Regions from separate parts of the Salinicola lusitanus genome, predicted to be linked through region 2. Evidence: predicted binding sites of a transcription regulator. Region 2 holds the regulator's gene; each other region holds the start of a gene.
What was found. The regulator sigma-54, encoded in region 2, starts transcription at its own class of promoters, with help from an activator protein. The targets are predictions, from matches to a motif close to TGGCACNNNNNTTGCTNT.
Positions count from the first base shown of each region.

Region 1 (3,079 bases), 270 kb from region 2:
TCCGGTACCGGCGCCGACGCACCGGCCACGCCCACCCGCGTCTTCATCAGCGGCTGCACCCGCTCACCAAATGTATCGAGCCCCTGGAGGAAGTCGTCGAACGTCAACATCACGCCGCCGACCCCCTCCACCGTGTCGATCTCGTCGAGCATGCGCGCCACGTTCTCGTAGGAACCGACCAGCGTGCCCATATTGAAATTGACCGCCGAGGTCGGATCGGTCATCTGGCGCACGTTGGTATCCTTGCCGGAGCTCTTGTCCTGGCTGCCCTGGTCGGCCATCCAGTCCAGCGCCTCCCGATCGGCACCCGCCTTGTAGTGCTCCCAGCGCGCCATGGCAGCGGCGTCGGTCTCGTCGGCGATCACCATGAACAGCACATAGCAGGCGACCTGACGACCCGTCTCTTTGCCGGCAGCCGCGAGACGCTCGGCCGTTGGCGCGAACGCGGTCGGGGTATTCAGCCCCTTGCCGAAGCAGAAGCTGTAGTCGGCGTGCTTGGCGGTGAACGCCATCCCGGCACTCGACTGCCCGGCGCAGACCATCTTCACCCCCTGCTCCGGACGCGGGCTCAGCCGGCAGTCCTCCATCTGGAAGAACTCGCCGTCGAGATCGCTGTGCCCCGTTTCCAGCAGCTCCCGCAGTACCGTGGCGTACTCATCGAGATAGGTGTAGCGCTTGGCGAAATAGTCATCGCCCGGCCATAGCCCCATCTGACTGTATTCCGGCTTCTGCCAGCCGGTCACCAGGTTGATGCCGAAACGCCCCGGCGCGATCGAGTCGATGGTCGCCGCCATCCGCGCGGTGATGGCCGGAGGCATCACCAGCGTCGCCGCGGTGGCGTAGAGATCGATCTTCGAGGTGACCGCAGCGAGCCCCGCCATGAGGGTGAAGGATTCCAGGGCATGCTCCCAGAACTCGGTCTTGCCGCCGAAACCGCGCAGCTTGATCATCGACAGCGCAAACTCGAAGCCGTAACCCTCGGCCTTCTGCGTCACCGCCTTGTTGAGCTCGAAGGTCGGCAGGTACTGCGGCGCGGTTTCGGAAATCAGCCAGCCGTTGTTGCCGATGGGAATGAAGACGCCTAGTTGCATGAGCCACCTCGTCGTCGTATCGGAGCGAGTTGTCGGCCATCGCGGCACTGCGATGCTGCCGACGCCTGACCAATCCTTTACAACCGACGTGCCAACCCGAGCTTATCCATCCGCTTTCAAGAGCTTGCCGGCCACAGACGACAAGCCACCGGACCAATTGGTCTGGAAAGGATCTCGGAATGCGCGACCATGATGCGGGACGCGTGGCGCCCGCGCCGTTTCAGTGCACGTGAAGAGGCCATTTCGCGCGTGAACCGGGAACATCGGGTAGATGACGCTAGCGACCTGGGGCGTGATAAAATCCCGGTCCCTTACGACCGCTCTCACATACGCAGCCGCGACATGCCAGCGAAATCCCGATGGCCGGTCGCGGGATTCACGAAGGTTGATCATGACGTCCATCACCCCCGCAGCCCCGACCGGCCATCGCGCCGCCGCCAGCGAAGCCCGCAAGCAACGGATTCGGGATGCGGCCCTGGCGCTGTTCTCGCAGTTCGGCCTGCGCGGCGCGAGCCTGGACGCCATTGCCGATCAGGCCGGCGTCTCCAAGACCAACCTGCTCTACTATTTTCCATCCAAGGAGAAGCTCTACGTCGCCGTCCTTCAACAGATCCTGGACACCTGGCTGGAGCCGATACGCGCCATCGATGCCGAGCAGTCTCCCGAGACCGCCATCGGCGACTACATCCGAATCAAGGTCGAACTGTCGCGGGATCACGCCCAGGCATCCCGGCTGTTCTGTCTGGAGATGATCCAGGGCGCGCCGCTGCTGCGGGAAGATCTGCAGAGCAAGCTGCGCCTGCTGGTGGAGGAAAAATCGAGAGTGATCGAGGGCTGGATCGCCCGGGGAAGCCTGCTGCCGGTCGATCCACACCACCTGATATACCTGCTGTGGGGAACCACCCAGCACTATGCCGACTTCGCCGTCCAGATCGAGGCAATTTCCGGCAGAACGCTCGCCGATCCGGCCTTCTTCGACGCGACGGTGGAGAACATCACGCGCATCGTGCTGGGCGGTCTACTCCCCCGGACGAATGCCGACGGCTGACTTGCGGCCCCCGTCCGGCGGTCGGCTTCAAGCCAGTTGGCACGCCTCCTCGAATGCCAGCCGTGGCAAGCGTGGCTTGAGACCCGCCTCATCTCCGTAGCCCAGGTTGACCAGCATGTTGGCGGTCCAGTCGGTGCCGGCGAAGAACGCCTGGTCCACCGCCTCGGAATCGAAGCCCGACATCGGCCCGGTATCCAGCCCCATCGCCCGCGCCGCCAGGATCAGATACCCGGCCTGCAGCGAACTGTTGCGCAGCGCCGTCTGCTCGGCAAACGCCTCGCTACCGGTGAACCAGCTACGGGCGTCGGTGTGGGGGAAGAGCGTCGGCAGCTGATCGTAGAAGCGCTTGTCGTAGGCGACGATGACCGTGCAGGGCGCCGTCGCCGTCTTGTCGGCGTTGCCGGCGGAAACGCACGGCAACAGCTTGTCCTTGCCCGCCGTGGAGCGTACGAAGACAAACCGCGCCGGACAGCAGTTGGCCGAGGTCGGCCCCATCCTGACCATGTCGTAGAGCCTGCGCAGGGTCTCCTCGGTAACGTCGCGAGGCTGCCACGCACTGTGCGTGCGCGCTGTCCTGAACAACTGATCCAGTGCCTGATCGTCCAATGTCTGCATCATCTGTCATCTCCCGGTGGCCATGCATGAAGGGGTGCCAATAGAAGCTTCGCGCGAGCGACGCTCGCGAGTGCGCCGCGCCCCACCGATACAAGCAATGCCCTGACGGAATGGCAACCTTTAACTGCACGGGGCGTCACGCCGGTCCGCTCTCCCGCCCTGGCCGTCGCCAGGTTTGCATGACGGCGGCTGCCATCGGCTCCGCCGCAGTGAGGTACGCTCCACGGCCGCGGTCGCTCCGGCGCCGCGAGATCCGTATACTATCGCGCTCATCGACGCGGGGCCGTTGCCGATGGCGCACTGCAGTCGCGCCGAACTGCCCCGC
Region 1 covers NZ_CP151919.1:3,895,561-3,898,639, forward strand. Annotated here, with positions in the region: gene rutA (pyrimidine utilization protein A) at 1-1,091, opposite strand, end outside; gene rutR (HTH-type transcriptional regulator RutR) at 1,483-2,139, shown strand; gene AAGT95_RS17625 (malonic semialdehyde reductase) at 2,167-2,757, opposite strand.
Region 1: a site for sigma-54 is predicted at 1,168-1,185, ahead of rutA (pyrimidine utilization protein A). Genes of this name have one in related genera too.

Region 2 (3,079 bases):
GGCGAGTGGCCGAGTAGCGCTCGAGCAGGATCTTGGCGTCGGCGGTGAGATAGACGACTTGAGTATCGATGCCTCGCTCGCGTACCGCCTCCAGCAGGATGGGGAAACGCTCCAGCGATTCCGGCAGGTTGCGTGCGTCGATGCTGACCGCCACGTTGGGGCGGGAGGGCGGCGCGCTGCGCAGCTCGTCGATCAGCGGTGCCAGCAGGTTGGCCGGGAGGTTGTCGATGGCATAGTAGCCAAGATCCTCGAGCGCCTGCAGTGCGATCGATTTCCCCGAGCCCGAGCGGCCGCTGATGATGACGAGTTGCATCGCTTATCCGTCGTCGCTGTCACGGTGATGGCGGATGGCATCGACGAGCGCGTCGTACAACGCCCGCTGCGAGTCGGCCTGACGCAACTGCTGCCGAACGCTGCTCTGATTCATGATGCCGGCAACTTCCGCCAGCAGCGACAGATGCGCATCATCCGCCTCTTCCGGCACCAGCAGCACGAAAACCAGATCCACCGGCTCGCCGTCGATGGCATCGAAGTCGATGGCGTCTTCCAGGCGCATGAATCCCGCGATCGGCCCTTTGCAATGCGGACTGCGGGCATGGGGGATGGCAACGCCGTTGCCGATCCCCGTGCTGCCCAGTCGCTCGCGACCGATCAGGCGGCTGAAGACCTCATGGCTATCCAGACTGGGTGTATTCTGGGCGATGAAGGTGCTGAAGAATTCCAGCAGACGTTTTTTGCTGCCCCCCGTGACCTCGAACAGAGTTCGCTCGGGGGGCAGAATGCTTTCCAGTGTCATCATCAGGCGTCAGCGGGCGCCTGCGCCTTGGGCGCGGGCTTGTGCCTTCTCTTTGTGTTTGACCAGTTGGCGGTCGAGTTTGTCGGCCAGTGAATCGATGGCGGCATACATGTCGGTGTCGCTGGCTTCGGCGTGTAGATCGCCGCCTGCTGCGTGCAGGGTACAGGCTGCCTGCTGGCGTTCCTTCTCGACACTCAGGGTGACCTGGACATTGGTGATGTTGTCGTAGTGACGCTCCAAACGAACGAGTTTCTCTCCGACGTAGTCCCGGAGGGCGTCGGTCAGCTCGACATGGTGGCCGGTAACGTTCACTTGCATGACACACTCCTGTTGCGGCAGATGGCACTTCTGATTGTAACCCTTTTCAGGGGACTGCAAAGGCATCGTGATCGATCTGATTCGGAATGGCGAGTCTTGACGGGTTTCGGAGCCCTGTATCAGGCCAGACGCTTGCGCTCGCTGGAGGACGGAATGCCCATGGCTTCGCGATATTTGGCCACGGTGCGTCTGGCCACACTGATATCGGACTGGGCCAGCAATTCGACCAGTTTGCTGTCCGACAGCGGCTTGCGAGGGGATTCGTCGCCAATGAATTTCTTGATGCGAGCGCGGATGGCGGTACTCGAATAGCTATCGCCTTCGCCGCCCTGGCCGCCGACCTGGCTCGAGAAAAAATATTTCAGCTCGAATACGCCGCGTGGCGTGTGAATGTACTTCTGGGTCGTGACGCGGGAGATCGTCGATTCATGCATGTCGACGCTGCGGGCGATATCGGCCAGGATCAGGGGTTTCATCGCTTCTTCACCGCGCTCGAGGAACCCGATCTGGCGCGACATGATCTCTCGGCCCACCTTGAGCAGGGTATCGTTGCGACTGGAGAGACTCTTGATCAGCCAGCGGGCTTCCTGCAGGTGCTGGCGCAGGAAGGTGTTGTCATCGCTCTTGTCTGCCCGCTTGATCAGGGCGGCGTAGTCGGGCTGAATGCGCAGGCGCGGCAGGGTTTCGGCATTGAGTTCGATACGCCAGCCATCGCGAGAGGGGGTGGCAACCAGATCGGGAACCACGTAATCGTCGTGACTGGTATCAAAGCGCTGCCCCGGGCGCGGCTCCAGCGTCCGGATCAGGGCGATGACGCTGTCGAGTTCGTTCTCCTCGAGGCGCAGGCGACGCTTGAGCAGTCGCCGGTCGTTGCCGGCCAGCGCCTCGAGGAACTGGCGCACCAGGCGCTTGGCCTGGGGTAGCAGCGGCGTGTCGTCGTCCAGCGTGCCGAGTTGAAGCAGCAGGCACTCGCGCAGATTGCGAGCGCCGACGCCGGTCGGATCGAACTGCTGCAGGCGCATGAGCATGTGCTCGAGATCGGCCATGCTGACGCTCTCCCTGCGCTGCTCGCGCAGACTCGTCGCCAGCTCGTCCAGCGAGCCCACCAGGTAGCCGTCGTCGTTGACGGCGTCGATCAGGCACTCCCCGAGCGCGCGCTCGCGCTCGTCGAAATCTCCCATGGCCAGTTGCCAGAGGAGATGATCCTGGAGGGTGGTCACGGCGGCGTTGCGGTCGAAGTCCGGCGCTTCTTCGCTGGCGCTGCCCGACGAGCTGGCATGGGCGTCCTGGTAGGTATCGCTCCAGTCGCTGTCGAGGGCCAGTTCGTCGGGAATGTCACTGGCCCACTCGTCTTCCGTGGCGTCCTGAGTTTCCTGCTCCGAGTAGGGCTCTTCCATCTCCAGCATGGGGTTGGATTCGAGCGCCTGCTGGATTTCCTGGCGGAGGTCGAGCGTCGACAGCTGGAGCAGTTGAATGGCCTGCTGGAGCTGAGGCGTCATGGTCAACTGCGTGCCGACCCTGAGTTGCAGCGAGGGCTTCATGGACATGGAGAAACGATCGTCACAATCAACGGTGGAAGGCTTACGTTACTGGCTGCGGTGACGAGATGCAACGTTTCATGCAAGAAACATGCCATCGGTGCGGATGCCTGGTATGGCTGCCGATGGCATGACGGGGGAGAGGCGACTACAGGCGAAACTCGTGGCCGAGATAGACCTCGCGGACGCGCTGGTTTTCGAGAATGGCCTGGGGCCGGCCCTCGGCGATGATCTGGCCGTCGCCGACGATGTAGGCATTATCGCAGATGTCGAGCGTCTCGCGCACGTTGTGATCGGTGATCAGGACGCCGATCTCGCGGTCGCGCAGCTGGCGGATGATGCTCTTGATGTCACCGACCGAGATGGGGTCGACACCGGCGAACGGTTCGTCGAGCAGCACGAAGGCCGGCTCGGTGGCCAGGGCACG
Region 2 covers NZ_CP151919.1:4,170,559-4,173,637, reverse strand. Annotated here, with positions in the region: gene rapZ (RNase adapter RapZ) at 1-313, opposite strand, end outside; gene ptsN (PTS IIA-like nitrogen regulatory protein PtsN) at 317-796, opposite strand; gene hpf (ribosome hibernation-promoting factor, HPF/YfiA family) at 806-1,114, opposite strand; gene AAGT95_RS18880 (RNA polymerase factor sigma-54) at 1,234-2,661, opposite strand; gene lptB (LPS export ABC transporter ATP-binding protein) at 2,801-3,079, opposite strand, start outside.

Region 3 (3,079 bases), 100 kb from region 2:
ATGCCCGGGCGGACACCGGTGTCGAACCGGTCTGATTTAGTCGGCGCCGGGACCGTCCTGGCACTGCATGCTTTCGACGTCGAGCTTGCCGCAGCGCAGCGGTGCCCGCCAGTCGCTGATCAGGTTCTTGGATTCCGGCAGATAGTCGGACCAGGCATCCCCGGCAACGGTCGTCGGCGTTCGCCAGACCACGCTGAACTGGCCGTCATTCTGGATCTCGCCGATCATCACCGGTTTGGTGATGTGGTGGTTGGGCATCATGGTCGACGCACCGCCGGACAGATTGGGCACGGTGACGCCGATGATCGAATCCTTGACCGCGTCGACATCGGTGGTCCCCGCTTGCTCGACGGCCTCTAGCCACATGTTGAAGCCGATGAAGTGCGCTTCCATCGGATCGTTGGTCACCGCCTGGTCGTTGCCGGTGTAAGCGACCCAATCATCGATGAAGTCGTAGTTGGCATCACTGTCGACGCTCATGAAGTAGTTCCACGCCGCCATGTGGCCGACCAGCGGCGCGGTGTCGATACCGGTCAGTTCCTGCTCGCCGACGGAGAACGCCACCACCGGGATGTCTCCCGCCGAGATACCCTGGTTGGCGAGTTCGTTGTAGAACGGCACGTTGGCGTCGCCATTGATGGTCGACACCACCGCGGTCTTCTTGCCCTGGCTGCCGAAATCCTTGACCTGGGAGACGATCGACTGCCAATCGCTGAAGCCGAACGGCGTGTAGTTGATCATGATGTCGGCGGCGGCGACGCCATTGGCCTTGAGATACGCTTCCAGAATCTTGTTGGTGGTGCGCGGATAGACGTAGTCGGTTCCCAGCAGCGCCCAGCGCTCGACGCCTTGACCCATCAGGTAGTCGACAGCAGGGATCGCCTGCTGGTTGGGTGCCGCGCCGGTGTAGAAGATGTTCTCGGAGGACTCCTCGCCCTCGTACTGCACCGGATAGAACAGCAGCCCGTTGAGTTCCTCGACCACCGGCAGCACCGCCTTGCGGGACGCCGACGTCCAGTTGCCGAAGATGACGTCGACGCGATCATCGCCGGTCAGCATGTCGCGCGCCTGCTCGGCATAGAGCGACCAGTCCGAGGCCGGATCCATGACCACCGGTTCGAGCTTGCGACCCAGCAGCCCACCGGCCTCGTTCTGCTTGGCGATCAGCATCAGCATCTCGTCTTTCAGCGTCGACTCGCTGATCGCCATGGTGCCGGAGAGCGAATGCAGGATGCCGACCCGGATCGGGCCCTCGTCCTGGGCCACCGCGGCGGTACCGAAACCGGCCAGCCCCAGCGCGATGCTGGAACCGGCAATCAACTTGCGAAGGGATGTTGTTGTCATCGGATTCTCCTGGTCATGATCCCCTGATGATCGGGAATGCTCGCCCGTGACGGCGTAGCCATCGATCGGAAAACCCCATGCATTTTTCGTGCCCTAAACTTTCACCACCTCAACCTTGTATACAAAAACCAGAAAAAAGAGCGAGAACTTCGGTCAACGGCAACGATTTGGTGCAAAAAAAGATCGAAGAATCAGAGGCGATTTCCGCAAAAGGCGCGCCAGCCCCCCTCAAGCGCCTCGGCTCGCACCATTGCTGCGCATGAAACTCGCGCGCGAGCAGGTGTCGCTCTGCGTTGGTGCGGCCTGGCCCGATAACCAGGATCGACCCCCAAGGTGACGTCAGAACCAGTCCCGTTCCAGCGCCATCAGCCCCGACGGCCCCGCCGCTATCTGGCGCTCCAACGCCTCGGAATGGGGTAGCTGGCGAGTCAGAAAATGCTGCCCCACGATCAACTTCGCCCGATAGAAATCCTCACCGGACGGCCCTTGTCGGGTCAGGCCGCGCTGGGCCGCGCCGGCCGCCTTCCACCACAACCAGCTGTAGACCGCGTAGCCGAGCAGATGCAGGTAATCATTGGCGGCCGCCCCAGCCGCCGCCGCGTCCTTGCTGGCGGCGTCGATCACCGCCGCGGTGACTCGCTCGAGCCGAATCAACTCACGCTCGAGCGCCTCCCGGAACGGATGCACGTCAGGCGCATCGATATCATCGTTCTCGAGCTCCGTCCTGATCCGATCGGCAAGACGCTCGACATAAGCCCCCTGGTTGCGCGTCAGCTTGCGGCCGATCAGATCCATGGCCTGAATGCCGTTGGTGCCCTCGTAGATCATCGCGATTCGCGCATCACGCACGTACTGCTCGGCGCCCCATTCGACGCAGTAACCGCTGCCGCCATAGATCTGCTGCGCCTCGACCGTGGTCGCAAAGCCCCGGTCGGTCAGAAACGCCTTGGCCACCGGGGTGAGCAGCGCGACCAGTTCGTCGGCCGCCTCGCGAACTTCGCGATCGGAATGATACTTGGCACGATCGAGTTCACGGGCGACACAGGCGGCAAACAGACGGCCGCCCTCGTTCCAGGCACGGGCGTTGAGTGCCATGCGTCGCACATCGGGATGAACCAGGATCGGATCGGCGGCCTGGTCGGGCTCGGCGGCACCACCCGGGGCCCGGCTCTGGCGACGCTCGCGGGCGAAGGCGATGGCGCTCTGGTAGGCGACGTCGCCCAGGCCCAGACCCTGTATGCCGATCGAGAGTCGTTCGTAATTCATCATCGTGAACATCGCCGCCAGCCCCTGGTGGGGTTCACCGATCAGCACGCCCTCGGCGCCCTCGAAATGCATCACGCAGGTCGCGCTGCCGTTGATGCCCATCTTGTGCTCGAGGCCACCGCAGACAACGCCGTTCGCCTCTCCCAGCGAACCGTCTTCCAGCACCCGGCGCTTGGGAACCAGGAACAGCGAGATGCCCTTGGCGCCCGGCGGCGCATCCGGCAGCTTGGCCAGCACCAAATGGACGATATTGTCGGTCAGATCGTGCTCACCGCCGGTGATCCAGATCTTGCTGCCGGTCACCGAGTAACGGCCATCATCGCTCGGCACTGCCCGCGTCTTGATCAAGCCGAGATCGGTGCCGCAGTGCGGTTCGGTCAGGCACATGGTGCCCAGCCACTCACCGGCGTAGAGCCGCGGAAGATAGCGGGTCTTGACCGCCTCGTCGGCGTAGGCGTCGAGCAACAGG
Region 3 covers NZ_CP151919.1:4,271,124-4,274,202, forward strand. Annotated here, with positions in the region: gene urtA (urea ABC transporter substrate-binding protein) at 37-1,344, opposite strand; gene AAGT95_RS19325 (acyl-CoA dehydrogenase C-terminal domain-containing protein) at 1,684-3,079, opposite strand, start outside.
Region 3: a site for sigma-54 is predicted at 1,548-1,565, ahead of urtA (urea ABC transporter substrate-binding protein). Genes of this name have one in related genera too.

Region 4 (3,079 bases), 2.2 Mb from region 2:
CGGCCACCAGGCAAATCGATATCACCGATACCACCATCCTCGTGCGCATCCGTTGGCGCTCCCTTGTCGATCACCCTGTTATCGGCCGGCGGCTTCGATCCTTCACCTGGCCGGTATCTCCTGCCACTCGCCCCGCTTTCCAAGGTCCGCTTCATGGCCACCATTCCGGGAGACGGCCCCACGAAAAAGCCCCACCGAAGTGGGGCTCTCTTTCTGCAAGGCATCGGGCCTGGGCTCGAGCTTCAGACGCTGTAGTAGAGATCGAATTCGACCGGATGCGTCGCCAGACGCAGGCGCTCGACGTCCTCGCTCTTCAGCGCAATATAGGCATCGATCATGTCGTCGGTGAACACGCCACCTTCGGTCAGGAAGGCGCGATCGGTGTCGAGCGCTTCCAGGGCCTGATCGAGGCTGGTCGCCACGGTCGGGACCTTCTTGCCTTCTTCCGGCGGCAGGTCGTACAAGTTCTTGTCCATGGCATCGCCAGGATGAATCTTGTTCTTGATGCCGTCGATACCGGCCATCAGCATCGCAGAGAACGCCAGGTACGGGTTGGCGGTCGGGTCGGGGAAACGGGTCTCGACGCGCTTGCCTTTCGGGCTGGCAGTGTACGGAATTCGAATCGACGCAGAGCGGTTACGCGCGCTGTAGGCCAGCATGACCGGCGCTTCGAAGCCCGGCACCAGACGCTTGTAGGAGTTGGTCGAAGCGTTGGTGAAGGCGTTCAAGGCACGTGCGTGCTTGATGATACCGCCGATGTAATACAGCGCCATCTCGGACAGGCCGGCGTACTCGTCACCCGCGAACTGGTTGGTGCCGTCCTTCCAGAAAGACTGGTGAACGTGCATCCCGGAACCGTTGTCGCCAACCAGCGGCTTGGGCATGAAGGTTGCCGTCTTGCCGTAGGCATGCGCGACGTTATGGATGACGTATTTCATCTCCTGAACTTCGTCGGCTTTCTTCACCAGCGTGTTGAACTTGACGCCGATTTCGTTCTGACCGGCGTTGGCCACTTCGTGGTGATGCACTTCGACGCTCTGGCCGATCGCCTGCAGCGTGTTGCACATCGCGCTGCGAATGTCGTGGAAGCTGTCGACCGGCGGCACCGGGAAGTACCCACCCTTGACGCGCGGACGGTGTGCCAGATTGCCACCTTCGACCTGACGGTCGGTGGACCAGGCGCCCTCTTCGGAGGAGATCTTGTACATGGAGCCTTCGATATCGGTCTTCCAATGCACTTCGTCGAAGATGAAGAACTCGGGTTCCGGACCGAAGAACGCGGTGTCGCCCAGACCGGTGCTGTTCAGATAGGCTTCGGCGCGCTTGGCGATGGAGCGCGGATCACGCTCGTAACCCTGCATGGTCGCCGGCTCGATGATGTCGCAGCGCAGGATCAGCGTGGAGTCTTCGGTGAACGGATCGAGAAAGGCGGTGCCGTCTTCCGGGCGCAGAATCATGTCGGACTCGTTGATGCCCTTCCAGCCTTCGATGGAAGAGCCATCGAACATCTGGCCGTCTTCGAAGAATTCCGCATCGATGGCGCTGGCAGGAATGGTGACGTGCTGCTCCTTGCCCTTGGTATCGGTAAAGCGCAGATCCACCCACTTGACGTCGTGTTCTTCGATAAGGGCGAGGGTTTTCTCAGACATGTTGTCCTCCACTGTGAGCCATGGCTCGATTCGTTGGCGAATATCCAACACCGTTTTGTGGCATGCGTGTTTTGTAGCACGAAGTCGACGCTCTTGCCCACGCGCACACCGTTTTTACATAACTATGCAGAGAATGTGCCAAAATGAGGCAAGGACCGGACGCCCGATAATAAGTATTTGATTGAAATTGCTTTATCGAAAATCTGCCTGACGCCTCCAGACGTCGTTTCCGCCTCTTCCTTCCCAAGGGAGTAGCTCAAACCTCTTAGACGCACCAACTTGGAGCACACAAACGCCTCGTTGCACCAAAAAAGAAAGCTCGCGAATCCGCTTCGCAACCTTTGCCGAAAATCGATAGGCAACGGATACTGTAGAGAGAAGCCATGTGTTGATGGCGATCGACGACTCGAGTAATGGAATGGCCCATGTCTAGGCTGGATCGCACACAGGATGTGGTACAGCGTCTACGCGGTCACTGGCGTCTCAGCCTGAGTGAGCCGTTGTGGGGGCGGAGCGCCATTCTCGCGCTGAATCGCGTGCTGGACGATGAAGCCGAGGCACGCTTGCCTCACAGGGCCGACTGGTGCCTGGGGCCGGATAGCTTTCGTCATCTGCTGGAGAGCCTCAGCGAGAGCGCGCAGATCGTCAGCCTGGAGAGCGTGTTGCAGTTGCATCACGACCAGTTGCCGCGCATTGCCCTCACCTTCGACGGTGGCTGGCGCGATACGCTGAAACAGGTGTCGCCGACCCTGGAGCGCCTGACGTTGCCGGCCAATGTCTTTCTTCCCGGCCCGGTCACCAGAAGGGCCTGGAGCTCATGGCACGAAGCCATCGGCGAAGCCCTCTGGAGCCAGGAGACGGCCGACCACGCGAAGCGCCTGCTCGCCGAGGCCGGCCTGCCGGCGCCGCCCGCCGCCGGAGCGCAGCGCGACGAGCGCTACAGCCAGGCGATCAGGAACTATGTCGCCGAACTCGATCACTCGCAGGACGCCATCACCTTGCATGCCGTCGCCTCGGCGCTGGATAGCGATCCGGCGTTCGCCGACGAAACCCTGGACGCCTTCAGCATCCGCCGTCTGGAGCAGGGCGGCCTGTTCCGCTTCGGCAGCCTGCTCCCCACGCACGCCACGAGCGGAGACGCTTCCGCCCTCGTGCAGCTCCGCGAGAGCCAGCACCAGCTGGCGGTGCTGTGCCGCCATCCGCTTCGCATCGCCACCAGCGCCTCGACAGAGACAGACGAAAAGCTGGCGCGGCTGGCGACCAGCGCCGGCATCGAACGTGTGCTGACGCACCGCACGGGCTGGCTCGAACCACCGATCGACACGGTGCTATTGCCGCGCTTCGTCATTACGCAGCCGGTCGCCAACAGCCAGGGGAGACTGTTCGACTGGCTGCTGGGCAACCTGCCCTCGTAGCGCCTCTCAAAGCCC
Region 4 covers NZ_CP151919.1:1,928,737-1,931,815, reverse strand. Annotated here, with positions in the region: gene AAGT95_RS08915 (DUF4124 domain-containing protein) at 1-49, opposite strand, end outside; gene glnA (glutamate--ammonia ligase) at 243-1,649, opposite strand; gene AAGT95_RS08905 (polysaccharide deacetylase family protein) at 2,075-3,064, shown strand; gene AAGT95_RS08900 (nucleotidyltransferase family protein) at 3,071-3,079, opposite strand, start outside.
Region 4: a site for sigma-54 is predicted at 1,773-1,790, ahead of glnA (glutamate--ammonia ligase). Genes of this name have one in related genera too.